Regions from separate parts of the Rahnella aceris genome, predicted to be linked through region 2. Evidence: predicted binding sites of a transcription regulator. Region 2 holds the regulator's gene; the other holds the start of a gene.
What was found. Region 2 encodes sigma-54, which starts transcription at its own class of promoters, with help from an activator protein. Its sites were predicted from a motif close to GTTGGCACANNTTTCGCTNT; they were not measured.

Region 1 (9,357 bases), on a different contig from region 2:
ACACAACAGGCGCTTGGCCGGTTCGTCAGAATCCACCAAACCTGCATCACGCATCAGTTTGTGGAAGAAGCGGAAATACATCAGGTGCATGATGGCGTGTTCAATACCACCGACATACTGATCGACTGGCAACCAGTAGTTGGCGGCCGCAGGATCCAGCATACCTTCGTCGTATTGCGGGCAGGTATAACGCGCGTAATACCAGGAAGATTCCATGAAGGTGTCAAAGGTGTCGGTTTCACGCAGACCCGGCATACCGTTGACGGTAGTTTTCGCCCACTCAGGATCCGCTTTAATCGGGCTGGTGATACCGTCCATGACCACATCTTCCGGCAAAACAACCGGCAGTTGATCTTCAGGCGCAGGAATAACGGTGCCGTCTTCCAACGTGATCATCGGAATTGGTGCGCCCCAGTAACGTTGACGGGAAACCCCCCAGTCGCGCAGGCGATAGTTCACTTTGCGCTGACCTACGCCTTTAATGACAAGGTCATCTGCTATAGCGTTCCAAGCTTCCTGATATCTTAAGCCGTCATACTTACCAGAATTATAAGATATTCCATCTTTTTCCAAATATGGTTCACTACGCTCATTATATAAGTCATTTTCTAAACTCATGAGCTCCGATGGATCACTAACGGCTAATGGTATTGGATCTACATGACTTGTTGTGCCTTTAAATATGGCTTCTTCATATGCTTCTTCAACAAGTGACTTAATCACGCGCTTAATAGGGAGGTCATATTTGGTGGCGAACTCCCAGTCACGCTGGTCGTGAGCTGGAACGGCCATTACCGCGCCGGTGCCGTACTCCATCAGAACGAAGTTAGCGACCCAGACTGGCAGCTTTTCACCGGACAGCGGGTGAATGGCAAACAGACCGGTTGCCATGCCTTTCTTTTCCATCGTCGCCATTTCTGCTTCGGCAACTTTGGTGTTACGGCATTCGTCGATGAAATCGTTCAGCGCAGGATTATTCTGTGCGCCCAACTGTGCCAGAGGATGACCGGCAGCCACAGCGACGTAGGTCGCGCCCATAAACGTATCAGGACGGGTGGTGTACACCGTGACTTTTTCATCGCTGTCAGCCACATCAAAGGTGATTTCCACGCCTTCGGAACGGCCAATCCAGTTGCGCTGCATGGTTTTCACCTGCTCTGGCCAGCTTTCCAGCGTGTCCAGATCGTTAAGCAGCTGATCGGCGTAATCGGTGATTTTGATAAACCACTGAGGAATTTCTTTGCGTTCTACTTTGGTATCGCAACGCCAGCAGCAGCCGTCGATAACCTGTTCATTCGCCAGAACGGTCAGGTCATGCGGACACCAGTTCACTGCGGAGGTCTTCTTATAAACCAGACCTTTTTCGTACAGCTTGGTGAAGAACCATTGTTCCCAGCGATAATAATCAGGCTTACAGGTCGCGATTTCACGATCCCAGTCATAGCCGAAGCCCAGCAATTTAAGCTGGTTCTTCATGTATTCGATGTTTTCGTAAGTCCACGGCGCAGGTGCGGTGTTGTTTTTAACCGCTGCTCCTTCCGCTGGCAGGCCAAACGCATCCCAGCCAATCGGCTGCAGAACGTTTTTACCGAGCATGCGCTGGTAACGGGAAATCACGTCACCGATGGTGTAGTTGCGCACGTGTCCCATGTGGAGACGGCCTGATGGATAAGGCAACATGGAGAGGCAGTAATATTTCTCCTTGCCAGGCTGTTCGGTAACTTTGAAGGTTTGCTTCTCTTGCCAGTGAAGCTGAACGTGTGACTCGATGTCTTCTGGACGGTATTGCTCTTGCATGGCGGCCGGTGGTCCTGTGAGTGAAAACAGCTACGCCTGTAGCTCAAAAAGTTTTAATCAAAAGATCCGCATAGCATAGCTGATAAGCGGTTGGAGCAACAACACCCAGCGAAGGCTAAAGGGAATTTCTGTCCGCTTCTGGCGCAATATTCATAATCTGCGAGTCAGCGCGAGATAATCTGCGCAACGGATCAGGGATTTACGACTAAAATAAAGGCAGTGCGTTCCCGCCGTGAAAATGGTTATGACAGTTCAAGGAGAGGAAATATGAGCAATATTACGCAATCTTACCGTCAGTTGGTGACATCACTGACCGAGCGGCTAAAACACGGTGAACGTGATATCAGCGCGCTGGTACAGGATGCCCGCGTCAGACTGCAGGAAGAGGGCAAGCTGACGGAAATCCAGATTGAACAGTTAACGTCGGCGGTACGCCGCGATTTGCACGAATTTGCCCGCAACTATGAAGAAAACCAGCAAGCCGTGGCAGAAGAAGATGACGGCACGGACAGTGTGTTCATGCGGGTCATTAAAGAAAGCTTGTGGAAAGAGCTGGCCGATATGACCGATAAAACCCAGCTGGAATGGAAAGAGGTTTTTAAAGATGTCAGCCATCACGGGATTTATCACAGCGGAGAAGTCGTCGGTCTGGGCAATCTGGTGTGTGAAAACTGTCATTTTCACTTAGCGGTGTATACGCCGGAAATTCTGAGTAAATGCCCGAAATGTGGTAACACTGAGTTTACGCGTCGTCCGTTTGAACCTTAAGCGTCAGACACCTGCCCCAGAGAGTCGGGGCAGGTGTGCTTTCTTTTTTTCAGTGCCGGTCAGTGCAGGATCTTCGCCAGGAAATCCCGGGCGCGATCGGATTCCGGATTATTGAAGAAATCGTCTTTATTGCGATCTTCTACAATCTTGCCTTCATCCATGAAAATCACGCGGTTGGCCACTTTACGGGCGAAGCCCATTTCGTGTGTCACCACCATCATTGTCATACCTTCGTTTGCCAGCTCAACCATAACGTCGAGCACTTCGTTGATCATTTCCGGATCAAGAGCGGACGTCGGTTCGTCAAACAACATCGCGATCGGATCCATACACAATGCACGGGCAATCGCCACACGCTGTTGCTGACCACCGGAAAGCTGGCCGGGGAATTTATTGGCGTGCGCGGACAAACCGACACGATCCAGTAATTTCAGGCCCTTGTCTTTCGCTGCCGCTTTATCACGTTTTAAAACTTTGACTTGCGCCAGTGTCAGGTTATCGATGATGGAAAGGTGCGGGAACAGTTCGAAATGCTGGAAAACCATGCCCACTTTTGCACGCAGTTGCGCCAGATTGGTCTTCTTGTCATTGACCGGCGTCCCGTTGACCAGGATCTCACCTTTCTGAACTGGTTCGAGTCCGTTAACGGTTTTGATCAGCGTCGATTTCCCTGAGCCTGAAGGCCCGCAAACCACCACAACTTCACCTTTTTTAACTTCGGTGCTGCAATCGGTAAGCACCTGAAAGTGCCCGTACCATTTAGAAACATTCTTCAGTGAAATCATGAAACGGTCCTTTTCTTCAAATAACGCACCAGCAAGGAAGCACAAAGGCTGATAACAAAGTAAATAAGTCCTGCAAACAGCACCATCTCAACCAGCGTACCGTCACGGTCACCAATATTAGATGCGCTGCGGAAGAAGTCTGCGAGGCCCAGAACATACACCAGCGAAGTATCCTGGAACAAAACGATCGCCTGCGTCAGCAGTAACGGCACCATCGCGCGGAAAGCCTGCGGCAGGATAACCAGCTTCATGGATTGCCATTGCGTCATACCCAGCGCCAGCGCTGCAGAAGACTGACCGCGTGCGATGCTGATAATCCCTGCGCGGATAATCTCCGAGTAATACGCCGCTTCAAATAACGCAAACGCGACCATCGCAGAAATCAGGCGGATATCGGTTTTAGGTGACAGTCCGAGCACTTTTTGCAGAAAGCCCGGCACAATCAGATAGAACCACAACAGCACCATGACCAGCGGAACCGCGCGGAAAAGGTTGACGTAAGCCGAGGCAAACCAGCTGATCGGCTTGAACGTTGACAGGCGCATGACCGCCAGCAGGGTGCCCCACAAAATACCGACTACAATCGCCAGCGACGTTATCTTCAGCGTAATGACCATGCCTTGCCACAGATAGGGCAGGCCGGGACCAATAGAACTCCAGTCGAATTCATGCATGCTTATTTCCCTCCCATGTTGCCCGGCAGGCGGACTTTACGTTCTACGAAATGCATCAGCAGCATGATGACGGCATTGATAAGGACATAAGCAACGGTGATTGCAGTGAATGATTCATACGCATGCGCGGAGTAATCCAGCAGCTTACCGGCTTGTGCGGCCATATCAACCAGACCAATGGTCGAGGCAATGGCGGAGTTTTTCACCAGGTTAACCATCTCAGAGGTCATTGGCGGCACGATCACGCGGTAAGCATTGGGCAACAGCACATAGCGGTAAGTTTGCGGCAGCGTAAGGCCCATCGCCAGTCCGGCATTGCGTTGTCCGCTTGGCAGGGACTGGATGGCTGCACGCACCTGTTCGCATACACGGGCGGCGGTGAACAACCCGAGGCAAATTACCGAGGAAGTGAAGAACTGTACGTCAGGCGCCAGTTCGGATTTAAACCACATGCCGATATTTTCAGGCAGCAGTTCAGGGACCACCAGATACCAAATGAAGAATTGCACGATTAATGGCACGTTACGGAATAATTCGACGTAACAGGTACCAATACCCGAAAGGATGCGGTTGGGGACGGTACGCAAAATACCGAATAGAGAACCGATGAGGAAGGCGATTATCCATGCGCAAATTGACAGTGCGACAGTGACCTGAAATCCATTCCAAATCCAGCCCAGATAAGTGGTGTTACCGAAGGGGGCTTGTTGCAGAAAAATGCCCCAGTTCCAATCTATTGACATAAAAACTCCGTAAAGCGGGTAAAGGCTTACCCATCTGAGTGATGACGCAATTCGCCTAAAGTGAATGGGAAAGAATGCGGGGTGGGGAACGACCACCCCGCATCTGTATCATCACAGGTTGGTGGTCCAACCTTGTATTTTAGTCACTTTTCACTCTTCTCTTGGTTATACCCGTCCATTTGGTATGACTTACAGCGCCTTATCGTTTGGCGCTTTGAACAGAGCTTTCATGTCATCGGACAGCTCAAAGTTCATATTCAGGTTTTTCGGAGGAATTGGTTTTTTGAACCAGGTTTCAAACCATTTGCCTGCTTCACCGGAGGTTTGTGCCTGCACGATGGTGTCATCAACCAGTTTTTTAAACTCAGCATCGTCTTTACGCATCATGCAGCCATAAGCTTCTTTGGATTGCGGCGTACCGACAATTTCCCAGTTGTCTGGTTTCTTGGCTTTCGCACGTTCACCGGCCAGCAAGGCGTCATCCATCATGAAGGCCACTGCGCGGCCAGTTTCCAGCGTACGGAAGGAGTCACCGTGGTCTTTGGCACTGATGATGCGCAGATCCAGTTTTTTCTCTTCGTTCAGCTTGTTCAGCAGAACTTCGGAAGTCGTACCGGAGGTTACAACAACAGTTTTGCCTTTAAGGTCAGTGAAATCTTTAATCTCTGAACCTTTTTTCACCAGCAGACGTGTACCGATCACAAAGATGGTGTCAGAGAAGGCTGCTTGTTGCTGACGTTCCAGGTTGTTGGTGGTTGAACCACATTCGAAATCGTAGGTGCCGTTTTGCAGCAGCGGGATACGGTTCTGCGAAGTGATTGGCATCATTTTGACCTGCAGGTCAGGCAGGTTCAGTTTTTTCTTCACTGCGTCAACGATAGCGTCAGAATAGTCCTGTGAATAACCCACAACTTTTTGTTCGTTGTTGTAGTAAGAGAATGGCACTGAGGATTCACGGTGACCCACCACGATAACGCCATTGTCTTTAATTTTTTTCAGGGTGCCGGTCAGTTCTTCTGCGTGAGCAAAGCTGCTCACGGTAACGCTTGCCAACAGTACTGATAACGCCAATTTGCGCAATTGCATGTCCAACTCCTTGCTGTCATTAGGGATCCAAACTCAGGGATCAGAAAGTACTAATGCCTCGTCATATGAAGCTAGAAAATAGCTGAATGTGAATATTATGAAACCACATTGTTTCTTTTTTGAGACGAGACACGCACCAAATCAAAGCAATCAAACGGCTATGCACCCGGAAAGTGCATGAGGAGCAGCCTGTTTGTACCAAAATGATGCATCCCGTCATAAAAAGTAACTAATCAGATATCTTTCAATCAGATGTAGCAAGAGTCGTGCCAAATGGCCTGATTTAACTTCATAAGCGGGCAAATCGGCAGCGCTTAATGCCGCAGTCGAAACAATCGGCAGCAGGTAAAAGGGGAGGGGTATTGAGATTAAAAAGGGGTGCTACAAAAAAGAACAGACACCCGGAGGTGCCTGTTTTAGAAACAAAACGCTTGTACTCAGGATTTACGGCGACCCAACCACAGCGCAACTGCCGCCATGACTGCCGTAGCAAACCACACCGGCCACCAGCCAGCCCGGGCATAAGGTGTCATACCCGTTGTCGGTGTGACCTTCACGTTCAGCACCTGACGGGTAAACTGCGGAATTTCGTGGGTCACATCGCCCTGAGCATCAACGACGGCGGTAATGCCATTATTGGTGCTGCGCAGCAACGGACGGCCCAGTTCCAGCGAACGCATTCGCGCCATCTGGAAGTGTTGCCATGGGCCAATCGAATGACCAAACCAGGCATCGTTTGAAATCGTCAGCAGGAAATTAGTATCCGGTTGCAGATTGTCGCGCACCTGTTCGCCGAAGACGACTTCGTAACAAATCGCCGTGGTCAGATTCAGGCCACTGACAAACAACGGTTTCTGCACGTAATCACCACTGGTCAGCCCGGACATCGGCAAATCGAAGAAAGGTGCCAGCGGGCGAAGAATGGCTTCCAGCGGTACGAACTCTCCAAAAGGCACCAGATGATGTTTGTTGAAGCGGTTTTCGTCAGGATAGTGATAGGGCTTTTCACCGCCGAGCACGATGGCGCTGTTATACACTTTCATGCCTTCTTCATTGCGACGGGCATCGATAATGCCGGTGATTAACTGGGTGCCGTGTGAGCGGTAGATATTATCCACCATGCTCAGGAAGCCCTGCTGATCGGATTCAATGTCTGAAATTGCTGATTCCGGCCAGATGATCATGCTGGATTTACCCACGTACGGGCGGCTGAGATCCAGATAGGTCTGCAGCGCACTTTCCAGTGCTTTCGGATCCCATTTCATGGACTGTGGAATGTTGCCCTGAACCAGTGCCACATCGACCGTTTTATCTGGCTGTTCCTGATACCAGTGGATATAACGCAGCGGCCACGGCAGTAACAGCATGGCAACAGCGATAATTCCCGGTGTGACGCGACGCTGATGTACTGCGTACACAATCAGTCCGCTCAGCGAGGTGAGTAAAATCGTGATGCCGTCGACGCCGGTAATCGGCGCGAGGCCTTTCAGCGGACCGTCGATCTGGCTGTAGCCGAACTGTAACCACGGGAAACCGGTCAGCACCCAGCCGCGCAGGAATTCAGTAACTTGCCACAAGGCGGGCGCGCCAAGTGCCAGTTTCCACCAGGTGGTTTTCGGCCACAGTTTGCTGAACAAGCCGGCAAACAACATCGTGTACAGCGATAAATACGCTGCCAGCAAGACCACCAGGAAAAGGTTGATCGCTTCCGGCATGCCGCCAAACGTGGCGATGCTGACATAAACCCAGTTTACGCCGCTGCCAAAAAGACCCATTCCCCAGAAAAAGCCGATGAGCGCGGCCTGAGCCGGACGACGATCGAGCGTTAATGCCAGCAGACCGCACAGCGAAATGATCGCCGCAGGCCAGAAGTCATAAGGGGAAAATGACAGCGTGCCACAGGCACCGAAAAAGAGCGCCAGCAGGGCGCGAACCCGCTGGCGTTGATATAAAGAGGCAATTGCCATGAAGTAATTATTCTTCCAGTATCGGTTGCGGCGCGTCGTCCGGTATTTTTACATGAACCTGAATGATACGACGGCTGTCAGCCATCGCAACCTTGAACAGGTAACCGTCAATTTCAATGCTTTCACCACGCGCCGGTAAATGGCCGAATGACTGCATGACCAGACCACCAATCGTATCGACTTCGTCGTCACTGTAATGGGTCCGGAACACTTCATTAAAATCTTCGATCGGTGCCAGTGCGCGGACGGTGTAGGTATGGCGGCTGAGCTGACGGATATCCAGATCTTCTGCTTCATCGTACTCATCATCGATTTCGCCGACGATCAGTTCGAGAATATCTTCTATGGTTACCAGACCTGAAACGCCGCCGAATTCATCAACGACAATCGCCATGTGGTAACGCTGTGAGCGGAATTCCTTCAGCATGCGGTCTACGCGTTTGCTTTCAGGGACAACGACCGCGGTTCTCAGCACTTTATCTATGCTGAATGGCTCAGACTCTGTGCGCATAAACGGCAGCAGGTCTTTGGCCATCAGGATGCCTTCAATGTGATCCTTATCTTCGCTGATCACCGGGAAGCGTGAGTGTGCAGATTCAATAATGACATCGAGGCACTCTTCCAGCGGCTGGTTGCGTTTTAGCGTGATCATTTGTGAACGTGGGATCATGATGTCCCGGACGCGCTGCTCGGCGATATCCATCACGCCTTCCAGCATGTCACGGGTATCGGGGTCGATCAGATCGTTTTGTTCTGAATCACGGATCAGCTCAACCAAATCGCCACGGTTTTTTGGTTCACCGTGAAAAAGCTGGCTAAGGATAAGGGAAAAGAAGCCCTTCTTGGGACTGGGGCTGTCACTATTTTGTGAATGGTCATCGCTCATGGCGTTTGGTTTTTTTTACTCGTAGTTAGTGAAAATTATGCGAAACGCCTGCGGATAAACACGTTATCAGGCAGGCATTACGCGAGTTTACTGTGAAGCTTAGTTATCTTCTTTCTCTGAAATATACGGATCCGGATACCCCAGACCCTGCATGATTTCAGTTTCAATCGATTCCATTTCTTCGGCTTCTTCGTCAACGATATGGTCATAGCCCAGCAAATGCAAACTGCCGTGAATGACCATATGCGCCCAGTGAGCCAGAAGTTCTTTGTCCTGCTCTTTTGCTTCTTTCTCCACAACCTGGCGACAAATAATCAGGTCGCCAAGAAGCGGCATCTCCATACCAGGAGGTGCTTCGAACGGAAAGGATAACACGTTGGTCGGTTTATCCATCCCACGATAAGTCATATTAAGTTCATGACTTTCAGGGATATCGACCAGACGGATTGTGACTTCTGATTCTTCCTGAAACTGAGGAAGAACCGCTTCAAGCCAGGTCTGGAAATCATTTTCTGACGGTAAACCTGCTGCATCTTCGCAGGCAATTTGTAAATCGAGGATTACCGTGTTCATTGACTGGCCTGTTGTGTTGAGCTGTTCTGATGTTCATGTTTACGCTCTGCGGCAATCGCATCGCGGCGTTTTTGATCT
Region 2 (9,357 bases):
GCGCCGTATTAGCGTCAGGTGCAGGTGCAGCATTCCCTTCAGGCGCAGCAGGAGCCGCCGTTGCGTCAGGGTCAGCCTTGCCGTCGCCACTCTTATAAAGGAACTGGCCAATCAGGTCTTCGAGAACCATCGCTGATTTAGTGTCCTGAATAACGCCGCCGTTTTTAAGGATAGTCGTTCTCATTTCAGGGTCTTCAAAACCAATATTCAACGCCAGGAATTGTTCGCCCAGCAAACCAGACGTGCGGATCGCCAGCGTACTGGTGCTCGGGATCTGGTTGTATTTCTGGTCGATATCCATTTCGACACGTGGGGAATAGTTTTTATCAAGCGTTATGCTGCTGACGCGGCCGATAACCACGCCACCGACTTTGACCGGCGAACCGCTTTTCAGGCCGCCTATATTGTCGAAGTCCGCAGAAATACGGTAAGTCGGGTCGGAGCCGATGGAACGGATGTCGGCCACTTTAAGACACAGGAAGATCACCGCAATCAATGCGATGATTAAAAACGCGCCTACCCAGATTTCACTCTTTTTCGTTTGCATGGTTTAATTTCCAAACATCAGTGCTGTCAGCACAAAATCCAATCCCAGCACCGCCAGTGACGAATGCACCACAGTACGTGTCGTTGCCCGGCTAATCCCTTCGGACGTCGGTATCGCATCATAGCCATTGAACAACGCAATCCAGGTCACAGTGATAGCGAAAACAAGGCTTTTAATCAGGCAGTTAAGTAAATCAGTCCGCCAGTCTACCGCGGTTTGCATCGCTGACCAGAAGAAACCGCTGTCGATGCCTTTCCAGTCCACACCCACCAGCGAACCTCCCCAAACCCCCACGGCAACGAAAATCGCCGTCAACAAAGGCATGGAAATCAGACCGGCCCAGAAACGCGGTGCAACAACGCGGCGCAGCGGATCGATAGCCATCATCTCCAGGCTGGAAATTTGCTCGGTGGCTTTCATCAACCCCAGTTCGGCGGTCAGCGCGGAACCCGCTCGGCCGGCGAACAACAGAGCAGTCACCACCGGTCCAAGTTCACGCAGTAAAGAGAGCGCCACCATCATACCGAGGCTGGCCTCAGCGCTGTAGGTGGTTAAAATCAGATATCCCTGCAAACCAAGCACCATGCCGATAAACAAGCCGGAAACGAGGATAATCAGCAGGGAAAGTACACCAACGCTGTAAAGCTGCTTGATCAACAGCGGCCATTGCTTGGCAAATTGCGGCTTACCGACCAATGCCCGAAAGAGCATCAGACCGGCGCGGCCAAAAGACGCACAGGTGTTTATCCCGCGGCGCCCGACTGAGGCTAACGCCTTAATTAACATGAATAGGGAACTCCATCATCCGAGCAGCTCGGTTTTGTAATCACCGGCAGGGAAACGGAAAGGCACCGGTCCATCGGCAATACCGTCAAGGAACTGACGAACACGCGGATCAGGATTATTTTGCAGCTCCTCAGGTGTGCCTTCGGCAATCACATGCTGCGCGGCCACAATATAAGCGTAATCAGCAATACTTAGCACTTCAGGAACGTCATGAGAAACCACGATGCACGTCACACCCAGCGCATGGTTCAGTTCATCAATGAGTTTAACCAGGACGCCCATGGTGATCGGATCCTGTCCCACAAAAGGCTCATCGAACATGATCAGTTCAGGGTCGAGGGCAATCGCACGAGCCAGTGCGACACGTCTTGCCATACCGCCAGACAATTCAGCAGGCATCAGGTCACCGGCACCGCGTAACCCGACCGCTTCCAGTTTCATGGTCACCGTACTGCGCAGTAATTCTTCCGGTAATTTGCTGTGTTCACGCAGCGGGAACGCCACATTTTCGAACACAGTCAGGTCAGTAAACAATGCACCGGACTGAAACAACATACTCATTTTCTTGCGCGATTCGTACAATTTGCGACGGGACAACGTCGGAATGTTATCGCCGTCGAACCAGATTTCGCCGCTGTCGGGCGCAAGTTGTCCGCCAATCAGACGCAGCAAGGTGGTTTTACCGATCCCCGAAGGCCCCATGATTGCAGTGACTTTGCCACGCGGCACGGTCATATTTATCTCTTCGAAAATGGGACGATCGCCGCGCACAAAACTCATGCCTTTGATCTCAACCAGATTCGATTCGCTTTGACTCATTCAGTTTTTCCCTTCGGAATGCTTTCGCTAAGAATACGTCTGACACGCACAAGGTATCGTATAACTTTGGTATTTTTACAAAAACTTACCCCGGTTTCGTTACCAAAGTTGCCATCGATTTACTTTTCTGCCACAGACGGTCAAAATCAACGAATTACCATTTTAAAATAAAAGCCTTCATCGTCTAACATACAGGAACCCGCAGGCGTCATTTTCAGACAAAATGTCGCCTTAGCTCATGTTGACGAAGGAATCGCCTGCCCGCCAGGGCAACGAACCTCGCATTATACCCAATAAAGGATGTTTCATGCTTCTCGCTATCGTACTGATGATTGTCGGCTTGTTACTGTTAGTTTACGCCGCTGATCGTCTGGTGTACGGAGCCGCAGTGCTGGCACGCTCGATGGGCATCTCCCCGCTGGTGATTGGTATGACTGTCGTCGGCGTCGGAATATCCCTTCCTGAACTGGTGGTTTCCACCACCGCCGCCATCAACGATCAGATGGATTTGGCCGTCGGAAACGCAATTGGTTCGAATATCATTAATATTCTTCTGATTTTGGGCGGTGCCGCCCTGATTCATCCACTTTCCGTTCGTTCTGATATATTACGCCGCGAGCTCCCATTATTGTTACTGGTCACCGCACTGTGTGGTTTTCTGTTAAGCGACGGCGAACTCAGCCGGTTTGATGGTGTTTTGCTACTGGCCAGCGCAGGCGTGTTCATGATGCTGATGATAAAAATCGCCCGGGCCGCCGAAAAAGAGGGGCTGGATACGCTGACCTACGAGCAAATGTCCGAACTTCCGCAAGACAGTAGCAATACGGTCGCATTTTTGTGGCTGGCACTGGGCTTTATCATCATGCCGCTGGCGTCGGGCATGATCGTTGATAACAGCACTGTCATCGCGCGTTATCTGGGTGTCAGTGAACTGGTGATTGGCCTGACGGTGATTGCTATCGGTACCAGTCTGCCAGAACTGGCGACCTTTATCGCCGGCGCTATCAAAGGCGAAGATGACATCGCGCTGGGTAATATTATCGGCGCAAACATTTTTAATACCTGCCTGGTGCTGGGATTACCCGCGCTGGTAGCACCAGGTTCGTTCAACCCAGACGCGTTTCATCGCGATTATTGGGTCATGCTGGCGGTCAGCGTGGTGCTTTCCGGACTATGCCTGATGCGTAAACACCGTATCGGACATTTAGCCGGTGCATTACTGCTGTGTGGATTTATCGCTTATATGGCCGTGCTGTTTCTATTACCGGACAGCATTGCCTTCTGAACTCTGTCAGGAACCCACTATGGCTAACGATACCTTCGCCCCCGGTTTTGATTTTCAGGCCGTCGGACATGATGTGCTGAAAACAGAACGTGAAGGACTTGAGCAGTTAGATCAATACATTAACGGTGATTTTACCCGCGCCTGCGAAAAAATCTTCGCCTGCAATGGCAAAGTCGTCGTCATGGGCATGGGCAAATCTGGTCATATCGGCCGTAAGATGGCCGCCACCTTTGCCAGTACGGGCACACCGGCATTCTTTGTGCATCCCGGCGAAGCCAGCCACGGTGATCTGGGCATGGTATCGAAGCAGGATGTCGTCATTCTGATTTCCAACTCCGGCGAAGCCCATGAAATTCTGGGGCTGATACCGGTACTCAAACGTCTGGGCATTACGCTTATCTGCATGACGTCTAACCCCGAAAGCACGATGGGGAAAGCGGCAGATGTTCACCTTTGTGTAAAAGTGCCCAAAGAAGCCTGCCCGCTGGGTCTGGCACCGACCAGCAGCACCACGGCAGTGCTGGTGATGGGCGATGCACTGGCCGTCGCACTGCTTGAAGCACGCGGCTTCACACCGGAAGATTTCGCCCTGTCACATCCTGGCGGAGCACTGGGTCGCAAGCTGTTACTGCGCGTCAGCGATATCATGCACACCGGGGATGAAATTCCGCACGTCAGCCGTGAAGCTTCGTTGCGGGATGCGTTGCTGGAAATCACCCGAAAAAATCTGGGCATGACGGTTATCTGCAACGATTTGATGAAAATCGAAGGGATCTTTACCGATGGGGATTTACGACGCATCTTTGATATGGGCGTCAACATCAATACGGCATCGATTGCGGATGTGATGACGACAGGCGGTATCCGCGTGCGTCCTTCACTGCTGGCAGTTGATGCGCTGAATTTAATGCAGGACAAACACATCACTTGCGTGATGGTTGCTGATGGTGACCAGTTGCTGGGTGTGTTACATATGCACGATATGCTGCGCGCTGGCGTAGTTTAATTGAGGAATTCCCTGAATGAGTAATAGCGCAGCCCTGGTGGAAACCTGCTACGGTCCGGTCAGTGCGCAAGTGCTTGAACGGGCAAAAGCAATCCGCCTGCTGATTTGCGATGTCGATGGCGTTATGTCTGATGGCCTGATCTATATGGGAAATCAGGGAGAAGAGCTGAAAAGTTTCAACGTTCGCGACGGTTACGGTATCCGCTGCCTGCTGACATCCGATATCGAAGTCGCGATTATTACAGGCCGCAATGCGAAATTACTGGAAGATCGCGCTAAAACTCTGGGCATACGCCACTTGTATCAGGGGCAATCTGATAAGCTTTTGGCCTTCCGCGAACTGTTAGATACACTGTCTCTGCGGGCCGAAGAAGTGGCGTACATTGGTGATGACCTGATTGACTGGCCGGTGATGGCCGAAGTGGGTCTCTCTGTCGCGGTTCAGGATGCACATCCTGTTCTGTTACCGAAAGCGCATTATGTTACCCGTATCGCGGGTGGACGTGGTGCAGTACGCGAACTGTGTGATTTGATTCTGCTGGCGCAGGGTAAGCTGGAGGACGCCAAAGGGCTGTCGATATGAGTAAAGCAAAACTTTGGATTATTCTGGCGCTGACTGCCATCGTTCTGGTGCTGATTGGCTGGTCATTATCTGACAACAGCGATGATGTTCCGCAAGCGGTCAATGATCAGGATCCGACTTACCAGACGTCCCACACCGTTACGATGGTGTATGACCCGATGGGCAGCCTGACGTATAAACTGGTTTCAGACCAGGTAAAATATTACACCGCTGATCAGGTGTCATGGTTTACCAATCCGGTCGCGACCATGTATGACAAGAACAAAGTAGCCACCTGGGTATTGCGTTCTGATAAAGCGAAACTGACTCAGGATAAAATGCTCTATCTTTATGGGCATGTGCAGGCAGACAGCCTGACACCTGAGACATCACAGCTGCAAAGAATCAAAACGGACAATGCACGGGTTAACCTGACGACACAGGACGTTGCCTCAGACGATGAAGTGACGTTGTATGGTACAGGTTTTACATCTAACGGCATGAAAATGCGTGGTAATCTGCGTGACAAAACAGCAGAGCTGATCGAAAAGGTAACGACCTCTTATGAAATTCAAAGCAAAAAATAAAATCCGTGATCTCCTGATCGTCAGCTCATTGTTAGCCGTCAGCGTTCCGGCATTTGCCTTAAAAGACGATACAACGAAACCGATCACCATTGATTCAGCAAACCAGGCGCTCGACGTCAATACCAATACCGCGACCTTTACCGGCAATGTGGTCGTCAATCAGGGTACGATCCAGGTTAAAGCCGACAAAGTGGTCGTCATCCGCCCGCAGGGGGTTTCCGGTAAAGAAGTGGTAGAAGGTTACGGCAACCCGGTGACGTTCTACCAGATGCAGGATAACGGTAAGCCGATTAAAGGCCATGCACAGAAAGTCCGCTACGAAGTGGAAAATGACCTCGTCACGCTGACCGGCAACGCTTACCTTGAGCAACTGGACAGCAATGTGAAAGGCGACCGTATTACCTATCTGGTACAGAAACAGCAAATGGAAGCCTTTAGTGATAAAGGTAACCGTGTGACGACCGTTCTGGTACCTTCGCAGCTGCAACAAAAAACGCCTGCAGCGGGCGGCCAGCCGACCAAAAAGAGTAACTGATATTTTATGGCTAAATTAATCGCAGAGAATCTGGCAAAGGCATACAAAGGCCGTAAGGTCGTTGAAGATGTCAGTCTGATGGTCAACTCGGGTGAAATCGTCGGGTTATTAGGGCCAAACGGTGCGGGTAAAACCACCACCTTTTACATGGTCGTGGGCATCGTCCAGCGCGATGCGGGCCGCATTATCGTTGATGATGAAGACATCAGCCTGCTGCCGCTGCATACCCGCGCCCGTCGCGGTATTGGCTATCTTCCGCAGGAAGCCTCCATTTTCCGTCGTCTGAGCGTATTTGATAACCTGATGGCGGTGCTGCAGATCCGTGACGATCTGACCAAAGAACAGCGTAATGACCGCGCTAATGAATTAATGGAAGAGTTCCATATTTCTCATTTGCGCGATAACCTCGGTCAGTCACTGTCTGGTGGTGAACGCCGTCGTGTTGAAATTGCCCGTGCACTGGCAGCGAACCCTAAATTCATCCTGCTGGATGAACCGTTCGCCGGGGTTGACCCGATTTCCGTTATCGACATCAAAAAAATCATTGAGCATTTACGTGACAGCGGCCTCGGCGTACTGATCACTGACCATAACGTTCGCGAAACACTCGACGTTTGTGAACGCGCGTATATCGTCAGTCAGGGGAAATTGATCGCCCACGGCACGCCAGCCGACATTCTTGCTGATGAACAAGTTAAACGTGTTTATCTTGGTGAAGAATTCCGTCTGTGATCTGTGCCGCCGGAACCGTGCCTGTTTCAACCTACACTGAAACAGGCCGTCTCTGACAGAAGTGTTGCCGTTTTCACTCATCAACGGAATTAAGCCAAGATATGAAGCAAGGTTTGCAACTCAGACTCAGCCAACAACTGGCAATGACTCCTCAGTTACAACAGGCCATCCGCTTGTTGCAACTATCCACGCTTGAGCTCCAGCAGGAGATCCAACTCGCGCTGGAGAGCAACCCTCTGTTGGAACAAACCGACCTTCATGAAGAAATCGACTCGGTAGAAACCACCGACAGCGAAGGGTTAGACACCCGCGAGGCACTCGAGCAGAAAGACATGCCGGAAGAGTTGCCGCTGGACGCCACCTGGGATGAGATTTACACCGCAGGCACGCCGTCAGGCACCGGCAATGATTACAGCGACGATGAGCTACCGATTTACCAGGGCGAAACCACGCAGACACTTCAGGATTACCTGATGTGGCAGGTCGAGCTGACGCCGTTCTCTGATACCGATGCCGCGATTGCCACGTCAATCGTCGATGCAGTGGATGACACCGGTTACCTGACCGTCTCCCTTGACGACATTCTTGAAAGCGTCGGTGATGAAAATGTCACCATGGACGAAGTCGAAGCCGTACTTAAGCGCGTTCAGCGTTTTGATCCGGTGGGTGTCGCCGCCCGTGACCTGCGCGACTGCCTGCTGATCCAGCTTTCTCAATATGCGACTGACACGCCTTTCATCACTGAAGCCCGTCTTATCATCAGCGAACATCTCGATTTGCTGGCGAACCATGATTTCCGCGCACTTATGCGATCAACCCGGTTAAAAGAAGATACACTGAAAGGAGCGATGCTCCTGATCCAGTCTCTTGATCCGCGTCCGGGCCAGTCTATCAACACCGGCGAATCCGAATACGTGATCCCGGATGTGCTGGTGCGTAAAGTGTCAGGTGTCTGGGCGGTAGAACTCAATTCCGACAGCATTCCGCGTCTGAAGATTAACCAGCAGTACGCCGCGATGGGGAATTCCGCACGCAGCGACAGCGACGGGCAATTTATCCGCAGCAATCTGCAGGAAGCCAAGTGGTTAATCAAAAGCCTGGAAAGCCGTAACGACACGCTGTTGAAAGTGACGCGCTGCATCGTTGAGCAGCAGCAGGCGTTCTTTGAACTGGGTGAAGAATTTATGAAACCTATGGTACTGGCAGATATTGCCAGTGCCGTGGAAATGCACGAATCGACGATTTCACGTGTGACGACGCAGAAGTTCCTGCACAGCCCGCGTGGCATTTTCGAACTGAAGTATTTCTTCTCCAGCCATGTCAGTACAGACAGCGGTGGCGAGGCATCGTCAACCGCGATCCGGGCGCTGGTGAAGAAATTAATCGCAGCGGAGAATCCTGTAAAACCGCTCAGTGACAGTAAGTTAGCGACCCTGCTTTCCGATCAGGGAATTATGGTTGCGCGTCGGACTGTCGCCAAATACCGAGAGTCTTTGTCCATCCCGCCCTCAAACCAACGTAAACAGTTAGTTTGACCTCAACAGAGAAGGAAGACATTATGCAGCTCAACATTACCGGACATCACATTGAGATCACGGATCCCCTGAGAGAGTTCATCACGTCGAAGCTGGCTAAGCTTGAGCAGTATTTCGACAGGATTAATCAGGTGTATGTGGTGTTGAGCGTGGAAAAGGTGCAGAAAGTAGCGGAAGCCACTTTGCATGTGAACGGAGGCGAATTACATGCCACCTCGGAACATCAGGATATGTACGCAGCGATTGACGGACTGGTTGATAAACTGGCCCGACAGTTGAATAAACATAAAGACAAACTGAAACAGCACTGACATTCATGTAGCCAACCCTGTGCTACAAACCTTCGGGCATCGGCTTGTGACCTTCGGGAAACGAGCCGATATAGCTTTAAGGGTGAAACAGCGCAAAAGTGAAAGATGACATGATTAACGATACTGCAATGCAATTAACGTCGGTGCTTAATGCCGAATGCACCAAAAGCGGCGTTCATTGCGCCAGCAAAAAACGCGCACTGGAAATCATCAGTGAGTTGGCCGCCAAACAATTAAATTTGTCGCCGCAGGTGATTTTTGACGCCATTTTGACCCGTGAACGTATGGGGAGCACCGGGATCGGTGCCGGGATCGCCATCCCGCACGGTAAGCTGGAAGAAGACACTTTACGTGCCGTCGGCGTATTCATTCAGCTTGAACAACCGATTGCTTTTGACGCCATCGATAATCAGCCGGTAGATTTGCTTTTTGCCTTGCTGGTACCGGCAGATCAATGTAAAACCCATTTACATACATTATCTTTAGTCGCTAAGAAATTAGCTGATAAAACAGTGTGTCGCCGTCTGCGTGGCGCGCAAAGTGACGAAGAACTGTTCCAGATAATGACTGAAAACGAATAAATTGCTGATTCCCGGTACAGTGCCGGGAAAATGAATTCTGCACACTGAATGCCAGGGGAGTGACACCATGG

Region 1: a site for sigma-54 is predicted at 6,108-6,127, ahead of GW591_RS10835 (amino acid ABC transporter substrate-binding protein). Genes of this name have one in related genera too.

The regions. Positions count from the first base shown of each region.
Region 1 is NZ_JAADJV010000001.1:2,361,696-2,371,052, reverse strand. Features, by position in the region: gene leuS (leucine--tRNA ligase) at 1-1,797, opposite strand, end outside; gene GW591_RS10855 (zinc ribbon-containing protein) at 2,065-2,565, shown strand; gene GW591_RS10850 (amino acid ABC transporter ATP-binding protein) at 2,625-3,350, opposite strand; gene gltK (glutamate/aspartate ABC transporter permease GltK) at 3,347-4,024, opposite strand; gene GW591_RS10840 (amino acid ABC transporter permease) at 4,027-4,767, opposite strand; gene GW591_RS10835 (amino acid ABC transporter substrate-binding protein) at 4,957-5,853, opposite strand; gene lnt (apolipoprotein N-acyltransferase) at 6,291-7,820, opposite strand; gene corC (CNNM family magnesium/cobalt transport protein CorC) at 7,828-8,706, opposite strand; gene ybeY (rRNA maturation RNase YbeY) at 8,806-9,279, opposite strand; gene GW591_RS10815 (PhoH family protein) at 9,276-9,357, opposite strand, start outside.
Region 2 is NZ_JAADJV010000002.1:535,779-545,135, forward strand. Features, by position in the region: gene mlaD (outer membrane lipid asymmetry maintenance protein MlaD) at 1-547, opposite strand, end outside; gene mlaE (lipid asymmetry maintenance ABC transporter permease subunit MlaE) at 551-1,333, opposite strand; gene mlaF (phospholipid ABC transporter ATP-binding protein MlaF) at 1,349-2,152, opposite strand; gene GW591_RS14800 (calcium/sodium antiporter) at 2,460-3,437, shown strand; gene kdsD (arabinose-5-phosphate isomerase KdsD) at 3,457-4,443, shown strand; gene kdsC (3-deoxy-manno-octulosonate-8-phosphatase KdsC) at 4,460-5,026, shown strand; gene lptC (LPS export ABC transporter periplasmic protein LptC) at 5,023-5,592, shown strand; gene lptA (lipopolysaccharide ABC transporter substrate-binding protein LptA) at 5,570-6,127, shown strand; gene lptB (LPS export ABC transporter ATP-binding protein) at 6,134-6,859, shown strand; gene rpoN (RNA polymerase factor sigma-54) at 6,961-8,394, shown strand; gene hpf (ribosome hibernation promoting factor) at 8,418-8,705, shown strand; gene ptsN (PTS IIA-like nitrogen regulatory protein PtsN) at 8,804-9,286, shown strand; gene rapZ (RNase adapter RapZ) at 9,354-9,357, shown strand, end outside.